DNA from 4 places in the Paenarthrobacter sp. TA1.8 genome. Region 4 is predicted to be linked to each of the others. Evidence: riboswitches for the same ligand, from Rfam matches in the RefSeq annotation. Region 4 holds a riboswitch; each other region holds the start of a gene.
The links. Region 4 has a riboswitch for cyclic di-AMP ahead of ACNAOT_RS02095 (NlpC/P60 family protein). Riboswitches for the same ligand answer to the same signal wherever they lie in the genome.
Positions count from the first base shown of each region.

Region 1: linked by a shared signal. The riboswitch ahead of ACNAOT_RS05415 (C40 family peptidase) and the one ahead of ACNAOT_RS02095 (NlpC/P60 family protein) in region 4 are both predicted to bind cyclic di-AMP.
Region 2: linked by a shared signal. The riboswitch ahead of ACNAOT_RS21400 (hypothetical protein) and the one ahead of ACNAOT_RS02095 (NlpC/P60 family protein) in region 4 are both predicted to bind cyclic di-AMP.
Region 3: linked by a shared signal. The riboswitch ahead of ACNAOT_RS04295 (hypothetical protein) and the one ahead of ACNAOT_RS02095 (NlpC/P60 family protein) in region 4 are both predicted to bind cyclic di-AMP.

Region 1 is NZ_CP184287.1:1,113,173-1,117,924, reverse strand. Features, by position in the region: gene ACNAOT_RS05420 (NlpC/P60 family protein) at 1-725, opposite strand, end outside; gene ACNAOT_RS05415 (C40 family peptidase) at 823-1,566, opposite strand; cyclic di-AMP (ydaO/yuaA leader) riboswitch at 1,571-1,740, opposite strand; gene ACNAOT_RS05410 (M23 family metallopeptidase) at 1,879-2,715, opposite strand; cyclic di-AMP (ydaO/yuaA leader) riboswitch at 2,720-2,961, opposite strand; gene ACNAOT_RS05405 (metal-dependent transcriptional regulator) at 3,145-3,840, opposite strand; gene serC (phosphoserine transaminase) at 4,134-4,752, shown strand, end outside.
Region 2 is NZ_CP184287.1:4,596,248-4,600,999, forward strand. Features, by position in the region: gene ACNAOT_RS21385 (DUF6480 family protein) at 1-206, shown strand, start outside; gene ACNAOT_RS21390 (ATP-dependent DNA ligase) at 268-1,338, opposite strand; gene ACNAOT_RS21395 (hypothetical protein) at 1,384-1,617, shown strand; cyclic di-AMP (ydaO/yuaA leader) riboswitch at 1,747-1,893, shown strand; gene ACNAOT_RS21400 (hypothetical protein) at 1,896-3,365, shown strand; gene ACNAOT_RS21405 (PucR family transcriptional regulator) at 3,493-4,707, opposite strand.
Region 3 is NZ_CP184287.1:861,582-866,333, forward strand. Features, by position in the region: gene ACNAOT_RS04290 (pyridoxal phosphate-dependent decarboxylase family protein) at 1-1,177, shown strand, start outside; gene ACNAOT_RS04295 (hypothetical protein) at 1,291-2,130, opposite strand; cyclic di-AMP (ydaO/yuaA leader) riboswitch at 2,132-2,319, opposite strand; gene ACNAOT_RS04300 (HAMP domain-containing sensor histidine kinase) at 2,430-3,929, opposite strand; gene ACNAOT_RS04305 (response regulator transcription factor) at 3,951-4,691, opposite strand.
Region 4 is NZ_CP184287.1:400,404-405,155, forward strand. Features, by position in the region: gene ACNAOT_RS02085 (NCS2 family permease) at 1-1,129, opposite strand, end outside; gene ACNAOT_RS02090 (copper resistance CopC family protein) at 1,244-1,876, shown strand; cyclic di-AMP (ydaO/yuaA leader) riboswitch at 2,027-2,218, shown strand; gene ACNAOT_RS02095 (NlpC/P60 family protein) at 2,222-3,016, shown strand; gene ACNAOT_RS02100 (FAD-binding protein) at 3,218-3,910, opposite strand; gene ACNAOT_RS02105 (universal stress protein) at 4,329-4,752, shown strand, end outside.

The sequences.
Region 1 (4,752 bases), 710 kb from region 4:
CATCCACCGTGAACTGCTTGGCCGTTGCCGACGTATACAGCGATGTGGGCCTGTCCGGCCAAACCGCCGTTGGCGTAGTAGGCGAGGTCGCCGGGCTGGGCTTCAGCTGCACTCACGGTGCGGCCAAGGGAGAGGTAGCCAGCGGGCCAGTCGTGGAAGTTGATACCCACGGCGGCCAGGGAGTTGGTCACAAGCATGGTGCAGTCCTGGGTGACGCCGAGCTGGGCGTAAGCTGCAGCAGCGATAGCGGCACCGAGGCCGCTGGATGCGGCGGGAGCTGCCGGAGCGGGGGTCGCGTTGCTGACGGCAACGGTTGCGTTGGCTGCCGGAGCTGCGTTGGCGGTAACCGCGGTTGCCTCGTTGCTCTCGACCTTGGCTTCAACCTTGGCCGGAGCTTCCTCGACTACCACGGGAGCCGGGGCTTCCACCGTTGTGACCACGGGGCGCTCGTAGGAGATGGCCACAGTGGAGTCCGCGGCGATGGTGGCCTGGACTACCGACTGCACGTCAAGAGTGGACGTGGACGTCGATTCGCGATCCACGTTGGTATCGGCAGCGTTGGCTGCGATGCCACTGGTCAGGACCAGGCCTGAAGCTGCGGCAATAACTGCCGCCTGGCGGCCAACGCCACCGGCGTTGTTGCTGACGGCCTTGGCGATGACGGCAAGCGAGCTGGTCTTGGGGGCCTCAGCGCGGTGCCGTGCAACCTTGTTTGCACTGGTCATGATTTTCTCTTTTCGTATCCGCATGCAGTTGGGGTGCACGCGGGTAGTGGGTTGGCCAGCATGTGGGGAATGCCGGCCGACCCCGAACCGGATTTTTCTAGCGGAGGGTGTAGAACGAGGAGGTGCCGGTGGACGCTACGGAGTGCAGCAGCGTTCCCTGGCCGGGGTTCAAAGCGCTGATCATCATGCCGTTGCCGACGTAGATGCCTACGTGGGCTCCGCCGTTCTGCATGACGAGGTCGCCGGGAGCAGGAGTGCTGGTGGGCGTCATGGCCGTCCAGGCGTTGACGCGGGGGATGCTGATTCCGGCCTGTGCGTAGACCCACTGGGTGAAGCCGGAGCAATCCCAACCGTTGGGTGTGGTTCCGCCCCAAACGTAGGGAGAGCCGATGCCGGTGTAGGCAATGGCGGCGAGACCGGAGGCAGCTGCACTGGAGGCCGAATCCTTGGCCTCGGAAGACTTCGCTGTAACTGCTTCCGCTGTTTCTTCGCTGGTGGCCGCCGCGCGCTCGGTAACCTGCGCTGCGCGCTGTACTACCTTGGGGGCTTCCAGGGTGACCACGGTGGGGCTCTCGAAGGAGACAGTGGCTGTCGGTTCTGCGGTAATCACCGCGGTAGCAACCAGCTGTTGGGTGCTGGAGGCCTCCGACTTGGAAACGTCGGTGTCTGTTGCTTGTGCCGGCAAGCCGACGGTGAGGACGAGGCCTGAGGCTGCTGCAAGGACGGCGGCCTGGCGGCCCACGGTACCTGCGTTGGAGGAAACAGCCTTGGAAAGAGTGTTCAACGGGTTCGTGCGAACCGTTTGGGCGCGATGGCGCGCAGGGGTAGTGCGTGATGACACGTAGGTAGCCTCTCCCAATGCCTGCGAGGTGAGCTGTCGGATTCGGATGGGAGTCATCCGGCCGCGCTGCTTCCAAGGAAGCTTTTGCGACTTAACCCCAAGGCCTTCTTTCGAAGGCCAGAAGTGGTTCCCCCGCCCCTGCCAGACGATTTATGCGAACGGACCTTGAGCGGTGGCAGAGCTAGGCAATCCACTCAAGTGCACCGGCCCCCTAAAAAGCCGATGCGCTCTGTACGCTACAACACTTGAAAGCGAATGTCACATTCAGGTCACGGGGCGTCCCGCTAATGCGAGAGGCAACCATCAAATGGCTTAGAGCCAACCCATGGGGTCTACAACTTCACCGTTGACCTGGACCTCGAAGTGGAGGTGGCAGCCGGTGGAAGCGCCCGTGGTGCCGCTCAGGGCGACGGTGTCGCCGCGGTTTACGGTCTGGCCTACCTGGACGGTGAAGGACGACAGGTGGTTGTACGTGGTCTCGAGGCCATTGCCGTGGTCAACGACAACGCGGTTGCCTCCGCCGTACTCGTGCCATCCGGCGAACGTAACCTTGCCGGTGGCCGCTGCATGCACAGCCGTGCCGCACTGGGCAACGAAGTCCTGGCCACGGTGGAAGTCACCTGCGCCACCCGTGAGGGGGCTGATGCGGTAACCAAAAGGGGATGCCGTAGTGAGCGTGTCCAGGGGGCTGGCCATGCTGCCAACGGACGAGGCCCGCTGGATGCTCTCAGTCGACTGCGCGCTGAGCAGCTGCTTCAGCTTCCCATCGGGGTCGGCAGAAGTGGCGACGGCGGCGCGGCTGAAGTCGATCTTGGCTGACGCGGCGGCGGAAACCTCGGGCTGGCTGCCAGCGGGGGCGGCGACGGCGAGGGCAGACTCAGTCTGGCCTGATTCCGAAGTGGCCATGACGGGACTCGTGGCCGGCAGACCGACAGTCAGGGCAAGTCCGGTGGCGGCAAGCGCAACACCGGCCTTCTGCCCGACGCCGCTGGCAGCGGCGAAGTCGGCAACCTGGCGCAGCGGGCTCTTACGGCGGCGCACCTGACGCTCGGTGTCGCGAGGCCGGATCTCCGTTACGACGGTGGCTGGCCGCAGCTCAGCAGCGGGGCCGGACGCGCGGCGGCGACCCCTGACGTTCTGCGATGTCAAACTCTGTTCCTCTCTCAAAAGCCTGCGAAGTTAGCTGTCGGATTCGGGTCAGAGAGTACAAAGACCCGGTCCGCACGAGGCGCTCACGGCACACAGGTATCCCAAGAGGGACTTGCATACGTGGGCACTTCTGCTGCGGACTTCACCCCAAGGCTGCTTCTTTAGACAGCCGCTTGTGGTTCCCCCGCCTCTGCCAGTGGTGGGTGGCACACCTGATCCGCTGGCAGAGCTCGGCTCCGGATCAGGTAACGCTTTGGTATCAGCGCTAGTAGATAACTATAGGGGATTAAGGCTCTTGGTAATAAATTCGTTATCAACAGGAGCGGGGCAAGCGAAGGAGGCCCTTATCATCAATTTTGAAAAACCGCAGGTCACACGCGCGCCGAAGGCGCAAAAGTGAGGTTTGACACTGTGCTGGCCCGGTGCCGGTCAGCTGAGGGAGACGAAGACGTGCGCAGCAACTTCAGGAGGTAGCTCCAAGGCGCCCTCGATACCCGGGACGCGGACCGAGATGTACTCACCGACGCGCTCCAGCGACACTGTTGCGCCTGGACGGATTCCGCCCTCATCCAACTGGGTGAGAAGTTCCGGCTCGACTTGGATGGGCTCCGCAAGGCGGCTGACCACAACGCGGGAATCAGTGGCGTAGCCGTCCATGGCCTGCAGCAGATTGACATCCAGCCGGGGGAAGGGCTGGCTGGCGAGGCCACCAAGCGCCTCAAGCCCCGGGATGGGGTTGCCATAGGGAGACTCTGTGGGATGCTCCAGGAGCTCGTAAAGCCGGCGCTCCACGCGCTCACTCATGACATGCTCCCAGCGACACGCTTCATCGTGTACGTAGGCCCAGTCCAAGCCAATAACGTCGGCCAACAGGCGCTCCGCAAGGCGGTGCTTGCGCATGACCTCTGTGGCGCGTTTCCGGCCCACTTCAGTGAGCTCCAGGTGGCGGTCGTTGGACACAATCACCAGGCCGTCGCGCTCCATGCGTCCGATGGTCTGGGAAACCGTGGGTCCGGAGTGGCGCAATCGCTCGGCAATGCGGGCCCGGAGAGCCACTATGTTCTCTTCTTCAAGCTCCAAAATGGTCCGAAGATACATCTCAGTGGTATCGATCAGATCCGTCATCCAGCTCAGCTCTCCTCGAACGCAGTTCCTTGCGTAATCTCCACCGTACCGCGTCCCCAGCAAGGGCGGACGGTGTGCACCGCCGCCCCATGAACGCCAACCACCAGCCTAGCTTATTTGGAATTACTCTGGATAATTCCGGTCGCATCCGGTTCATTTGCATTCCACGTGGCGGACTATGACGGCTGCAGGTTCCTGCGCCCGGGCCGTGTCAGGCAGAATTAGGGTGTCGAAGGGGCAGTTGATGCCCCATGCCACCTCCCATCTCTAGCCGACACCCATTGGAGCCCTACGTGAGCGACAACAGCATCACCATTCCCGCCGATCTGCTGCCCAAGGATGGACGCTTCGGCGCTGGACCGTCCAAGGTTCGCCCGGAACAGATCGAAGCGTTGTCTGCCGCATCGACCACCATCCTCGGCACCTCCCACCGCCAGGCTCCGGTCAAGAACCTTGTGGGTTCGGTCCGCGAAGGACTCAGCCAGTTCTTCCGCGCACCTGAAGGCTACGAGGTTGTCCTCGGCGTTGGCGGCTCCACGGCGTTCTGGGACGTGGCTGCATTTGGCCTGGTCGAGAAGAAGGCCCAGCACCTCTCATTCGGCGAGTTCGGCTCAAAGTTCGCTGCTGCTACCAACAAGGCACCGTTCCTTGATGCTTCGTCCATCATCAAGGCTGAACCCGGCACCCGCCCCGTGGCCGCGGCCGAAGCCGGCGTGGACGTCTACGCTTGGCCCCAGAATGAAACGTCAACCGGCGTGGCCGCTCCCGTAAAGCGCGTGCAGGGTGCCGACGACGGCTCGCTGGTCCTCGTGGACGCCACCTCAGCGGCCGGCGGACTGGACGTTGACGTCGCCGAGTCGGACGTCTACTACTTCGCCCCCCAAAAGAACTTCGCCTCCGACGGTGGCCTCT
Region 2 (4,752 bases), 710 kb from region 4:
GGCCGCTTGACACTACGTCCGATGCCGACAGCATCCACGAGGATCCCGACATGCGCCAGGATGAGGACGAGGATCCCGCCGCATCCGCCAACCCCGACCCCCTCGACGGCAACGTCACCGGCTTGGAGCCTGGCGGCGGAGTCCCTCCGGGAGAAACCCCGCCGGCCGAGGGCAGCATGAGCAGCGATCAAGGCCACGAGGAGTAACACAGTCGCCAACCCGCGGCTCCGTTGGTACCCAGCGACATAGCAGCGGGTTGGCAACGTCCTAGCTGTGCGGCAGCTGCAGGATCTCCCCGAGATCGTATTCAGCGGGCTCCTCCAGTTGCGAGTACGTGCAGCTCACGGGGGTCCTGTCCGGCCGCCACCTACGGAACTGCGTGGTGTGCCGGAACCTGCCGCCTTCCATGTAGTCGTACTTCACTTCGATCACGAGTTCGGGGCGCAGGGGCACGAACGAGAAATCCTTGCCCCCGCTCCACCGACTCTGGGCGCCGGGCATGCGTGAACCCCCGGCCGCTTCGTCCTGGTTGGCCCACTCACCCCAGGGGTGCTCGCTGAGTTCGACTTGATACGGCTCAAGCTCGGCCACCAGGGCCTCCCTCCGGGCCATGGGGAACGATGCCACCACTCCCACGTGATGCAGGCGGCCAGTGTCATCGTGGAGGCCCAGCAGCATCGAGCCAACAACCTTCGCGGTCTTGTGCCAGCGGAAACCGGCCACCACACAATCCGCCGTGCGCTCGTGTTTGGTTTTGAACATCACGCGCTTGTTGGGTTGATAGGCCCCGGTCAACGGCTTGGAGAGCACCCCGTCCAGTCCCGCGCCTTCCAACTGCACGAACCATTCCTGCGCCCGCTCGAGATCCGTCACTGCCGGGGTCACATGGACAGGCGGCTCGGCCTTGGCGAGCGCACGCTCCAGGATGGCGCGGCGCTCGGAGAACGGCTTGTCCATGAGGTTCTCGTCGCCCAGCGCCAGGATGTCGAACGCAATCATGGAAGCCGGAGTCTTCTCGGCGAGCATCCTCACGCGGCTGTCGGCGGGATGGATCCTTTGCTGGAGTACCTCGAATTCGAGCCTCTTGCCCTCGATCAGGACGATCTCGCCGTCGATGACGCACTTGTCCGGCAGGTTCTTCCTGAGAGCCTCCACCACTTCGGGGAAGTAGCGGGTCATTGGCTTCTCGTTGCGGCTGCCCAGGATGATCTCGTCACCATCCTTGAAGACGATGGTCCGGAATCCGTCCCATTTGGGTTCGTAGTGCCCAACATCGGGGATGGTCGGAACGGATTTGGCGAGCATGGGCGAGACGGGTGGCATCACAGGCAGGTCCATAGACAATGTCTACCTGTCGGTGCACCACGAAGCTAGTGTTAGGCCATGGATATCTTGCTCGTGTTGGCGGCAGTGCTCGGATTCCCGGCCCTGCTGGCCGGCGTTTGGTCCTGGTCATCGCGCCGGAGCAGCCAGGGCAAAGTCCGGCGTGGAGCCACCGGCGGGATCCTTGGAGTCGTGGACGAAGTCTTCCGCCCGGAAACTCATCAAGCCGTGCAGATCCAGAAGATCCAGCATGAGTTGCCGGCTCCCGCACCGGCACCGAAGCCTAAGTCATAGAAACCCCTCGGTTGGGCAGGCCTACCGCCCGTTACATTAATGTGACTTTACTTTCCGGCTCATGTACCGTCGTAGGGCGACCCGTATCTCCGCTGGGCCGCTTCCGGATTGACGCCGAGCTCTGCCGCAATCCGGGATCCGCCAGACCCGCGGCAGAGGCGGGGGACCCACAGTTCCCGGGCTTGGTATCCAAGTCCTCGGGGTGAAGCCGCTTAGGCGGCCGGACGGCCTCGTCCGAACCCGACAGCTAACCTCGAAGGCGTTGAGAGGCAACCACCATGTCCCCAACCATGGATCAGCCGCGCCGCGCCAACACTGAAGGCGAGCGCACCAAGCCAACCGGACGCCGTCGGGCCCAACCCAGCGGATTCCCCACCGGAAACCCAGATGACACTGGCGCGACTAACACTGACGCTGCTGTAACAGGCACGGTTAACACAGGCACGACGCCGGAACCCGCCACTGCGGCCATGCCCACCACGGTGGCGCCTGCCACTCGTGCGGAAATTCGTGCAGCCGAGCGGGAGCGTGCAGCCCTTGCCGTGATTTCCCCTGAGGCCTCGGCCCCACAGCCGTCGCCCGAACCGTCCGAGCAGGCGGAACCCATGACTGCCGCGATACCTACGGTGCAGCCAGCGGCTCGGAGGTCGACCACACCGGGACCCCCTACCGCGGCGATCCCTATTGTGACCCCGGCCAGCGCACCCCCTGCTGGCGTGGAGCCGGATCCTCAGGAGCTGAGCGCCCAGGAGCCCGCAACCGCAGCAATTCCAGTGGTTCAGGCTTCAACGCCGGAACCTGCCACGACGGCCATTCCAGTAGTGCCTGCCCGCGAAGAATCCGCGAGCACCCCCGAAGCCGCCGGGTCACCGAGCAACGACTCGCCCCGCACCGAGTCCCTGCAAACCGAGTCACCTCGGGGTAAGTCTCCGGCGCAGCTTGCTGCCGCGGCAACGGCGTCGGCAGCACTGGCAAGCCGCAAGGATGTTCGCCGGCAGGCTGCCGCACCCTCTGACGCACCCTCTGCGGCCAGGCCCAGCCTGGGGTCCACCTCCTCCTTCGGCCGCGAACCCCACGCCGCCCTTCGGAAAGCAGCGTCGGTCAAGCACATGAGCCAGCGCATGGCCGTGGTTGCAGGTGCGCTTGGACTAGTGCTGACGGCCGGGACCTTGGGGCAAGCCCTTGAGCTTCCGTTCTTCGGCCAGGAAACTCCTACGCATGAAGCCAGCGGTGCCGACAGGAATTCGGGCTCCGCGGCCCCTGCGCCCAGTGCCTCGTATTCCACGGCTTCCGCACCATCAGCGTCGTCGCCAGCAGCCTCGTCACTTGCCACAGCGTCCTCGGAAGCCGGCCAGCCCGCGACATTAGCCGAGGCACCCGCGGCCGGGTCGTCGTCGCCGGCTCCGACCCCGAAGGTGTCCCTTGCCAACCCGGTTTGGGTTCCATCGACTGTCCCCTCCTCAGTCCCGGCCGTCCCTGGGGTGACAAGCCCAGCCCCCACCCAGCCAGCTCCCGCGCCGAGCGAGGTGCCGTCGGACACGGTCACCACACCGCCCACTACTCCGACGCCCACAACCTCACCGACCCCGACGGTCACACCAACACCGACGCCGACGCCCACACCAACGGAAACTGCAACCTCGACCTCTAAGCCCCGGCCGAGCAAGCCGCAGGCCGCCTCGGCCCCCCAGCCCAGCGAATCTGCGCTTCAAGACATCCTGGACGCAGCCCAGAAGGTCCTCGGTTGAGCACCCGCCTGCCCCGTACCTCCACTCACGCGGGGTGGCATAGCCGGTACTGCAGCAGCAGCCGGACTGCCGCTTTCCGTCGCCGGATGGGACGTTGGAGCTGCCAGCGTTTGCGGCGCTCGTAGGCTCAGATCCGCGGCCGCCCGGCCCAGCGCCGCGCCTTCAGGGCCGCATGTAACTCGAGCCGGATCGCGCCACTCAACGGATCAGCACCGATGAGTTGGCGGATCCGGCCGAGCCGGTTATAGATGCTGCTCCGGTGGAGGTGAAGTTTGGCGGCGACGTCCTGCACCGAGCCGTCATTGTCATAGAGCAGTTCCAGGACAGGCAGGAGTTCGCCGTTTTTGTCCTGGTCCTCAAGGGCCTCAAAATGCACCGATCCTGTGTCATCCCAGCCGCCGGGTGCCACCAGACGATCGAAAAGTTGATAGACACCAACGGTCCGGCTGTCCACGAGCTCACCTAGCGGGAGATCCACGGCGGCCGCCTGCGCAGCAACCTTCGACTGACGGTAAGCGCCCGATAGCTGCCGGATGACTTGGAAGGGTTCACTGATGCCCAGGATCACCCTTTCCACCTTGCGGCCAGCGCGCTTCGCAAGCTCCAGTTGATAATGCACCAGCACCTGGGCATGGTCTGCCCGGCCGCCCGACTCGCGGAACAGGACCACCGAATGCGTCTCCGTTCCGGCGCTGAACAAGGCGGCGTTGACGCCGATAGTGGACTGCAGCGCCGCTGATCGATGCGTCAGGGTAGCGGCAATAGGATCGACGTCGGACCTCGCACCATCCGGGTCGAGTATGGTGACCAACTGCCACGGACCGCGCCCTTGGATTTCCTTCCAACCCGCGACGGCGGCCACCGCGTTCGATTCGCCGCCGCAGGCTGACAGAAACTCCTGCTCACGCCTTCGCCGGAACTCCGATTCGGCCGTATTGGAATCAAGGAGCAAGCCCGCCAACAGGTCCAGCTCGTCCCGCACGCCGGGCAGTTCGGCGAGTATCGCCGTCGCACTCTGTTCTTCAAGGTCCAGCTGCACCCACAAGTACCCCACGCGGAAACCGCGGACCAAAAGTGGCACGCAGACGCGGCCCAGCATGCCGAGTTCGTCGTTGGCAGGAACTACGACGGGTCGCACGGCCGTGGCGATGCCATGAGCGAGTTGCCAGGCGCTGACGTCGCCGGGGACCCGCTTGCTGAGGAGGAAGTTCACGCGAACGCGGTCGGCGTGGGACTGGTTGGAGCTATAGGCGAGAAGAACGCCGTCGAGATCTTCCAAGGACAGTCCGCGGCCCAGCTTCAAGGCAACGCGTTCAACGATCTGTTCCACGTCCTGCAGCATCTGGAAAGCGTACCAACAGCAGGCGACACTTGACGCTCTAGTGCT
Region 3 (4,752 bases), 460 kb from region 4:
AATCCAGTCCGGACGGTTTTTCGGGTGGGTCATGGGCGGAACTTTGCCTGCCGCCATGGCTGCCGATTGGCTCGTCTCTGCCTGGGACCAAAACACCGGGCTCCGATTCGCCACTCCCGCCGCCGCTGCCATCGAGGAATCGGCCGCCGCCTGGCTTTTGGACCTCCTGCACCTGCCCGCGACTGCCGACGTCGGATTCACCACGGGTGCCACAACCGCTAACTTCGTGGGGTTGGCAGCGGGCCGCCAATACCTGATGGACGAGGCCGGATGGGACCTCGAAGCGCTCGGCCTCAGCGGCGCACCGCGCATCACAACCTTTGCCGGCCGGGAACGGCATGCCGCAGTGGATCTGGCGTTGCGATACCTCGGTTTGGGCGCCTGTGTTCCGGTAGACGCCGACGACGAGGGCCGGATCTTCCCCGACGCCCTTGCTGATGCAATGGATCAGCAACCGGGGCCATCGTTGGTCTGCCTGCAAGCCGGCAACCTCCACTCCGGGGCATTTGATCCCATGGAGGAAGCCATAGCTGTGGCACACGATCGCGGCGCGTGGGTGCACGTTGATGGTGCCTTTGGTTTGTGGGCCGCTGTGAGCCCGAAGCTGCGAGGCCGGCTGGCGGGTGTGGAAGACGCAGATTCGTGGGCAACGGATGCCCACAAGACCCTGAATGTCCCTTACGACTGTGGCCTGGCAATAGTGGCACGCCCGGAAGCCCTGAGGCGTGCCTTCAGCGTTCACACGAGTTACCTCATTGCCACTGATGCCGGGCCTGGGGATCCTTTCGAGAAAGTTCCGGAGATGTCCCGCCGCGCCCGGGGCATTCCGGTCTGGGCCGCACTCAGGCAGCTCGGCCGGGATGGCGTGATTTCCATGGTTGAGCGCCTGGCAGCAAATGCCCGTGCTTTGGCTGACGGACTGTCCTCGATCCCTGGCGTGGAGGTGCTCAACGACGTCGTGTTCACGCAGGTCTCGGTGAGTTTCGGAAGCGATGACCGTACGCACCGGATCACCCAGCGGCTCATGGCAGAGGGCGCGGTCTGGATGTCCGGTTCGTCGTGGCGTGGCCGCGAGATCTTACGGATTTCGGTGAGCAATTGGACTACGGACGCCGGGGATGTCGCCGCGTCCATCGCAGCCGTGCGGGGTGCGGTGGAGGCCGAACCGGAGGCATAGCGTTTTTCGGTACGCACCTGTGAAACGGAAAAAGCCGCGCCCGTTCCCGCCATCCGCTCCAGTGGGTACTGGTGCGAACGGCAGCAACGGGCGCGGCAATCAAGCAGTCTGGCTTAGTACCAGTTGTTGGCCAAGTGGAAGCCCAGAGCGGCGGACGGGGATCCGTAGCGCTCCTTGATGTAGTTCAGGCCCCACTTGATCTGGGTCTGGTAGTTGGTTTCCCAGTCAGGACCAACGGTAGCCATCTTGGAAGCAGGCAGGGACTGGACGATGCCGTAGGCGCCGCTGGAAGCGTTCATCGCCGTGGTCTTCCAGTTCGATTCCTTCTCCCACAGCGTGTTCAGGGCAGTCATTTCGCCCGGGCCCCAGCCGTAGTTGCCAAGGATGCTCAGTGCGTACGCCTTGGCAGCAGCGGGGTCGTCCACGGCCTTGGGGGCGGCAGCAGCAGCTGCGGCTTCCGCGGCGGCGGCGGCAGCAGCGGCGTCGGCGGCTTGCTTGGCAGCAGCGTCAGCAGCAGCCTTCTCAGCTGCGGCCTGGGCGGCAGCCTGGTCTGCGGCAGCCTTTTCGGCGGCGGCCTGGTCAGCGGCAGCCTTCTCGGCGGCAGCCTTGTCAGCAGCTGCCTTATCCGCGGCGGCCCTGTCGGCTGCACCCTTTTCGGCGGCAGCATCCAGGGAAGCGGAGATCTCGGCCGACTTGTTGGTGTTGACCTGCGCACTGGATTGGGTTCCGGCTACGCGGCTGGCCTCGGGGAGGGTCAGTGCGGCGTTGGCGGCGGTTCCGAGCGATGCAACGCCCAGTGCAGCTGCCACGACACCGGCTACGACGGACATGCGGTGGCCGGACTTACCCTGGCGGGCTGCGTTCTTGAGGACGGACTGCGACTTGGTGAGCGGTGCGTTGTGTTCGTCGCGGTGACGCGCGGAAGGGCGCGTCTGATCGTTAAATTCAGACATGTGATTACCTCTCAGCGCCTGCGGAGTTAGCTGTCGGGTTCGGATGAGGTCATCCGGCCGCGCATCATGCTGCGGCTTCACCCCAAGGGCCGGCCAAAAAGGCCTGGGCCCGGAGACTCTGGGTCCCCCGTCTCTGCCTCGGAGAAAGAACGGACTCCGGGAAGTGGCAGAGCTCGGCGCATCCCGGATGTGGGCCTGCTAGGGACGACCCACCCTTTCGACGGTACAGGAGGATTCCACAGAAGTCACATTTAGGTAACAGAGATCACGACGCCCGGTGAGTCGCCTTGCCCGATTCGTTATAGGTCTTCGATGCTCACGGCAGGGATTCGGAGGGTGAATTCCGTGCGACCCGGCTGCGAGGTCACTTCCACGCTACCGCCATGCGCTGAAACGATGGCTTCCACAATGGACAAGCCGAGTCCGGAGGTGCCCTCAGAGCCCGATCTTGCGGCATCAGCGCGGGCAAACCGGGAGAAGATCCGGCCTTGGAAGTCTTCTGGAATTCCGGGACCGTTATCCGTCACTGTCACCACGGCACTGCCGTCGGCGGAGAGCATGACGCCTGTGACCACAGTGGTGCCGGGATCCGTGTGTTTGCGGGCATTGGACAACAAATTGGCCAGCACCTGGTGAAGTTGGGTGGCATCGCCGCGCACAGTGATGGGCTCATCGGGGAGCTGGAGCTGCCAGATGTGGTCCGGTGCCATGACTTTCTCGTCACTAACCGTTTCGATCACGAGCTGTGTCAGGTCCACGTCCTCAAATTTCACGGGCTGGCCCTCATCCAGCCGAGCGAGCAGGAGAAGGTCCTCCACCAGTGTGGTCATGCGTTCGGACTGGCTTTGGACACGTGCCAGCGACTTCCGACCATCCTCGGTGAAGTGCTCCGTCATCCTTAGTAGCTCGGTGTAGCCCCGGATGGCGGTCAGGGGAGTCCGCAGTTCGTGCGAGGCATCGGCCACGAACTGGCGAACCTTGGTTTCGCTTTCCTGCCGAGCTTCCAGCGCGCTCGAAACGTTGTTCAGCATCTGGTTCAAGGCATAGCCGACGCTGCCCACTTCCGTTCCAGGGTGGGATGCCGACGGCGGTACGCGCACCGCAAGTGCCACCTCACCGGCGTCGAGAGGCAGGCGCGAAACCTTCGTGGCCACCTCGGAGAGCTGCTCAAGCGGACGCATGGTCCGGCGGATGATGACCGTTCCCACGAGCCCGATCACCACCAGCCCAGCCAGCGAGACCAGCACCATGGTCCACACCAGCGAGGCTTCGGCGCTCTGCTTGTCCTCCAGAGGCAGGCCCGTCACAATCACGTCGCCATAAGTGGTTTCGACTGCCACTAGCCGGTAATCGCCGTTGGACAGCGATCGGTCCACGGGTTGGTTGTCCGTGGGGAGCGACACCAGGACCTGCTCGTCGTCTGCTGAGAGCGAGACGCGGTGACCTTGGGCGTCGATCAAACCCGAGCTTCGCACGGTGGAGCCGTCGATCCTCGCGTTGAGCGTGCCAGCCGCCTGCCCGCGCGCCTCCAAAGGATCAGGCCTGCCGGGGGATGACGGAAAGTTCGACGGCGGCCTGCCGAAGTCATTCGCGCGGCTGGACGCCTGCTCCAACTGCCTGTCGAGCTGCCTGTTGAAGACCATGTCCATGGACGCGTAGCTGACCACCCCCACAGCAGCGCAAATGGCGATCAACAGTGCCATGGCCACCAGGACCAAGCGTGTACGCAGGTGCCAGGTGGAGGGATTGAGCCAGCTGAGCTGAGTCTGTCCGGCCGACACTCCGGACTTCCTGGCCATTCGCGAGAGGGTGCCCAAGGGCTAGTCCGCAGGCTTGATGACGTAGCCGGCACCCCGGATGGTATGGATCATCGGGGGATGGCCGGCTTCGATCTTCTTGCGCAGATAAGAGATGTAGAGCTCCACGATGTTGGCCTGGCCGCCGAAGTCGTAATCCCACACACGGTCCAGGATCTGGGCTTTGCTGACAACTCGTTTGGGGTTCTCCATGAGGTACCGCAGTAGCTCGAACTGGGTGGCGGTGAGCGGAATATCCTGGCCACCGCGGGTTACTTCCCGGGTATCTACGTTGAGCGTGAGGTCGCCGACCACCAGCTCGGCGGTGTCCATGGCAGCTACGCCCGAGCGCTGGACCAGGCGGTGGAGGCGCAGGAGGACTTCTTCCATACTGAAGGGTTTAGTGACGTAGTCGTCCCCGCCTGCTGCGAGTCCGACAATGCGGTCCTGCACGGCGTCCTTGGCGGTGAGGAACAGGGCGGGAACCTCCGGGGCGAAGGTGCGGATGCGGTTGAGGACCTCGACGCCGTCGAATCCGGGAAGCATGACATCCAGGACCAGCACGTCAGGGCGGAAGTCCTTGGCTAGCTTTACTGCTTCCGGACCATCGCCGGCGACCGCAACAGACCAGCCTGCCATACGCAGGCCCATGCTCATCAGCTCAGCGAGGCTGGGTTCGTCATCCACCACCAGGGCACGGATGGGGGAGCCGTCCGGATGGGACAGCTCGGGAAGGTTGTTGGTCGTGGAGTGCGAGGAGGCCATGGGATAACTCTCCGTTCTGCTTGTTTGCCAACGCTTTGCCCATCCTGTGAAGACGCTGTGA
Region 4 (4,752 bases):
GCGTGAAGAACATGGCCACCAGGAAGAGGACACCGGTGACGATCGAGGCGAGACCGGTTCGGGCACCTTCTCCAATGCCGGCGCCGGACTCGACGAAAATCTGGTTGGAGGAAACGGAAGCTCCGCCGCCCACGATTGCACCGAGGGCATCAACCTGAAGGACGCGGTCAACATTGGGGATGTTGCCGTCTTTGTCCACGGTTCCGGCCTCGTTGGCCAGCCCGACCATGGTGCCCATGGCGTCGAAGAAGATGCTCAGGAGGATCACGAATGCCAGCAAAGCCGCCGCGATGAAGCCGAGGTGTTCAAAAGCACCGAAAGGGTTGGCCTTGCCGATGAGGGACAGATCCGGGGCGCCCCATTCGGTGAGAGTGGGGGCCACCAATGACCAGCCGCGGGGGTTGACGTTGGTTCCGTCGAAGCTTGGGCCGATGTGGAGCGTAAATTCGAGGATGGCGGCCAGCGCAGTGGAGACCACGATGCCGATCAGGATGGCGCCCCGGACCTTTCGGACCACCAGGGCGATGGTCAGGATCAAGCCCACCGCGAAAACGAGTGTCGGCCAGCCCATGAGCTTTCCGTCCACGCCCAGGCCCAACGGAACGGTGGTGCCGGCGGCATCAGGGATGCGGCGGACGAAACCGGCGTTGACCAGGCCAATGAGTGCGATGAAGAGGCCGATGCCCACAACAATTGCCGTCTTCAGGGCCTCCGGAACCGCCTTGAACACGGCTGTCCGGAAACCGGTCAGCACCAGGATGAGCATGGTGATGCCGGACAGCACCACGAGCCCCATCATGTCAGGCCAGGTCAATCCGGGATGGGAAGCCACCGTGACTGCCACGAAGGCGTTGACGCCCAAGCCTGTGGCCACGGCAAACGGATGTTTGGCCCACGCACCCATGAGGATGGTCAGGATGCCGGCAACGAACGCCGTGGTGGCTGCCACGGCCGTGAAGCCCAGCGACGCGCCACTCGAGTCGGGTCCGGAGAGGATCAGCGGGTTCAGCACCACGATGTAGCTCATGGCGAAGAAGGTCGCGAAGCCGCCACGGATTTCCCGCGAATACGTGGATCCACGTTCGGAGATTTTGAAGTAGCGGTCGATTGCAGAACCTTGTTTGAGCATGAAGGTCTCCGGGGATCGAGGGGAGTTTGCTCTCAAATCCTATGTTGTCCGGTGTGGGCCCTTTGAACGATTCGCCTAGTCTGTAAGGAAGCCAACACTAGGAGAAACCGCCCCATGCGTACCATCCGACCGCTTCTGGCCGCCGTCGTCGCTGCCCTTGCTTTCGCGTCCGCCTTGCTGTTTTCCGCGGCTCCGGCGACCGCGCACGACGTCGCCGAGTCAACCGCGCCAGCCAACGGTGCCAGCGTGGCGGAAGTCCCGGCGTCGGTCTCCATCACGTTCAACAACCGCCCGCTCGCGATTGGTTCCGGCGTCACCGTGACGTCCGGCGGTGAGAACTGGACGGACGGTCCGGTCGAAATCATTGACAGCCAGGCTGTCCAAAAGCTTCGCGAGGGCGCTCCAGCTGGTGAATACACCGTGGTATGGCGTGTAGTCAGCTCGGATTCCCACCCCATTGAGGGCACCTTCACGTTCACGGCCGCCGCGGGAAGCACGACGACGGCGACTGGCCCGGTTGGTGCTTCGCCGTCGGTGTCGGCGCCGTCAGCCGCAGTACCGACGGCGGGTACCGCAGCGCCGGGAACGGGCAGCAGCGAGCCTGCCGCTGACGCCTCCCAACCTTTCCCTTGGAGCATTGTCGGGCTGGCTGTTGTTGCTGTGGGTCTCGTTATTTACCTTGCTGTTACCGCACGGAAGAAACTTGCAGCTTCCAACAGCCCTGATGGCGATACTTCCGCGGAATAACGCGGTTTTCTACGTACCTGCGAATATCTCGAAACGGACACTGCGACACGCCAGAAGCCCACTTCCCGTTACTTAAATGTGACTTCGGAGGAATCATCGCGTACGGTAGTACCTGTGCCTGTTCCACGTAGCGGGCACTTCCGGCCTGATTGCCTAGCTCTGCCGCAGTCCGGAATCCGTTCGCAGACAAACCTACGGCAGAGACGGGGAACCCAATTTAGGCCGCTTTCGAGCGTGCCTTGGGGTGAAGTCACGAAGCTTCCGCTGAACAGCGGGGGATAGTGGCCGGGTGACTCCCATCCGAATCCGACAGCTAACCTCGCAGGCATCGGGAGAGGCTCTTTCATGTCTTCACGCATTCTTCGCGGCCGTCGTAAGGCGGACAGCGTACGTCCTAATCCGTTCATCTCCATCTCGAAGGCAGTAGCCAGCAACGCTTCCGGCGCTGGCCGCCAGGCAGCTGTTATCGCAGCAGCCTCGGGCCTCGTTTTGACCGGCTCCATTGCTGCTCACGCAGCTGAGGCACCGGTTCAGCGCGACTCCAGCCCCGCAACGGTCGCTGAGACCGTTTCCGAGGCACCCACCAAGGTTGTAACCGCCCTGGCGACGGCTACCGTCAACTTCGAGCGTCCGGCCGTTGCTTCCGTAGCAGCTCCGGTCATCGAAAAGCCGGCTCCCGTTGTTGAGGCCCCTGTGGTCCAGAAGGCAGCCGTCACCACTGCTGCTGCAACAGCTCCCGTCGCCGCCCAGGCTGCGGTTGCTGCTCCTGTGGCTGCCGCACCGGCTGCCCCTGCTCCTGTAGCTGCTGCTCCCGCCGTTGGCGGCGTCAACGCAGCCATGGTTGCCTCGGCTTACGCACAGATCGGCGTCTTCCAGGACTGCACCGCCATGGTCGAGAAGGCTCTCGGCTCCGCTGGCATCCCGGTAGGCGACCTCGGTCCCATGCAGTTCATGAACTACGGCAAGGTCGTTAGCGATCCCCAGCCCGGTGACATGATCGTCCAGTCCGGCCACGTTGCTATCTACATCGGCAACGGCCAGGCAATCAGCGGTGGCATCAACGGCAACCAGACGGGTATCCACCCGATCAGCTGGTTGACCGCAACGGGTCCCCTGACCTACGTACGCGCTGGCGCATAAAGCCTCACGCTTCAGTTCAAAGGCCGGTGCCTTCAAAGACTATTGTCTTTGGAGGCACCGGCCTTTGGCGTTAAGTTCTGTTTGTTAATGTTCAGCGGGGAGAGATTGTTCAGCGCGGAACGTTCGACGGCGGGTCGATAGCCGCGTGGGCGGCGGGGCCCGTGTGGGCCCATAGGCGTAGAGCCCCTAGATGAGGTGCCCCTAGGCGAGGGCGATGCCCGGACCTGCGGGCAGGGCAACCTTTGAGGAGATGGCTTGGCCCACTGCCTTGGCTTGCCGCAGCACTTCCTTGGGAGACGGGGTGATGAGGTCCCCAACGCCCACCAGGTGCATCCCTACCGCCCGCATGGCGGCCGCGAAGTTCTGGCCAACGGCTATCCCAAGTTCGGCGAGCATGCGCCGCAACTGGCTTTGGGCGCAGCGTGTGACTACTACGTGGTCTGCCAAGAGGACGCCGTTGGCTGTGTGGACTGCCCACTGGCGTGGAGTGGATTCGAGGGGGCCGGATACGTGGAGGCCTGTTCTGAGACCGGCCGTGGTCATGCTGGCCGCCAATCCGTACCCGATCTGCCGGGAGGGGTCTGACCCCAGGAAATCAAGGCGGACGGCGCGGGTGGTGTTGCGAACGTCCAGTTGGTGGTTGGCGGCGTAGTTCCGCAGGTGTCGGAGGATTTCGTTGCGCTCCTGCATGGCTGCAGGATCGGCCACCTCGGTGCGTTGAAGCATGCCTGTGTGGACAGAAGGCCCTGCGGTGGACAGTGCACCAAACCCGTCTACGACGATTGAGCCCACGCCATAGCGGCTGAGCTCGCTGGCAACTGCCAAGCCGGACAGGCCGGCTCCGATGACCACGGTGGTGGTGCGCTCCGTGCCGGAATCAGGCGTGAGTGACACTGCTTGGTTCCTCCTTGACGTGTGTGCCTTACGGCATCGCGTGGGATCGCGTCCGAGTTCCCCAAGCGGCCGCAAATAAATGGCCGGAGTATGTGGTGTGAAACACGTTTGCCGGCCATTCGGTGACTCGAACACTACCGAACTTTTTCGGCCATGGATAGCCTCCGCGACCGTGCGTTTTGTGTGTTCGTCCGAAGCGCAATGTGGGAGCCCGGGAACCGAGCCCGGACCGTTATGCACATAGCCCGATGTCGTCTTGATTCGGTACTGCTGAACGAGAATAGTTGGCCTTGGGAGGAGAAATTTCCCGGTTTCTCCTGCTCCGGCCATTGACAATGAAACAGTGAGGGAATCCGACGCGGAGAACCTCTGGCAGAATAGCCGGAACATCAAGCAGTAGGTGGAGAGGCAGGCCCCCATGGACCAGCACGGCAGACACAGTGAAGAGCCACAGGACGGCCAGGAGCAAGCCGTGGAACCCGGTGGCATCGTGGTGGGAGTGGACGGTTCAGAGCATGGTCAATGTGCTTTGGTTTGGGCCGCGCGGGAGGCCGAACGTCGGCAACTTCCCTTGCATATCGTCACGGCATATTCCGTGCCCATTTTCGCCGCCTCCGGGCTGGATGGCGGCTACGCAACGGTCGACGATTCCGTGATTCGCGAGGGTGCGGATGCGATTGTCCGGCAGGCCCTGGATAAGGTGTCCGGATATGCCATCGACGTCGACGCTTCTGTCGAGAACGGCGACGCCGCTGGTGTCCTGTTGGATCTTTCCAGCGAGGCCGCCCTCCTTGTTTTCGGCAGCCGGGGCCGCGGTGGCTTCGTTGGGCGTTTACTTGGCT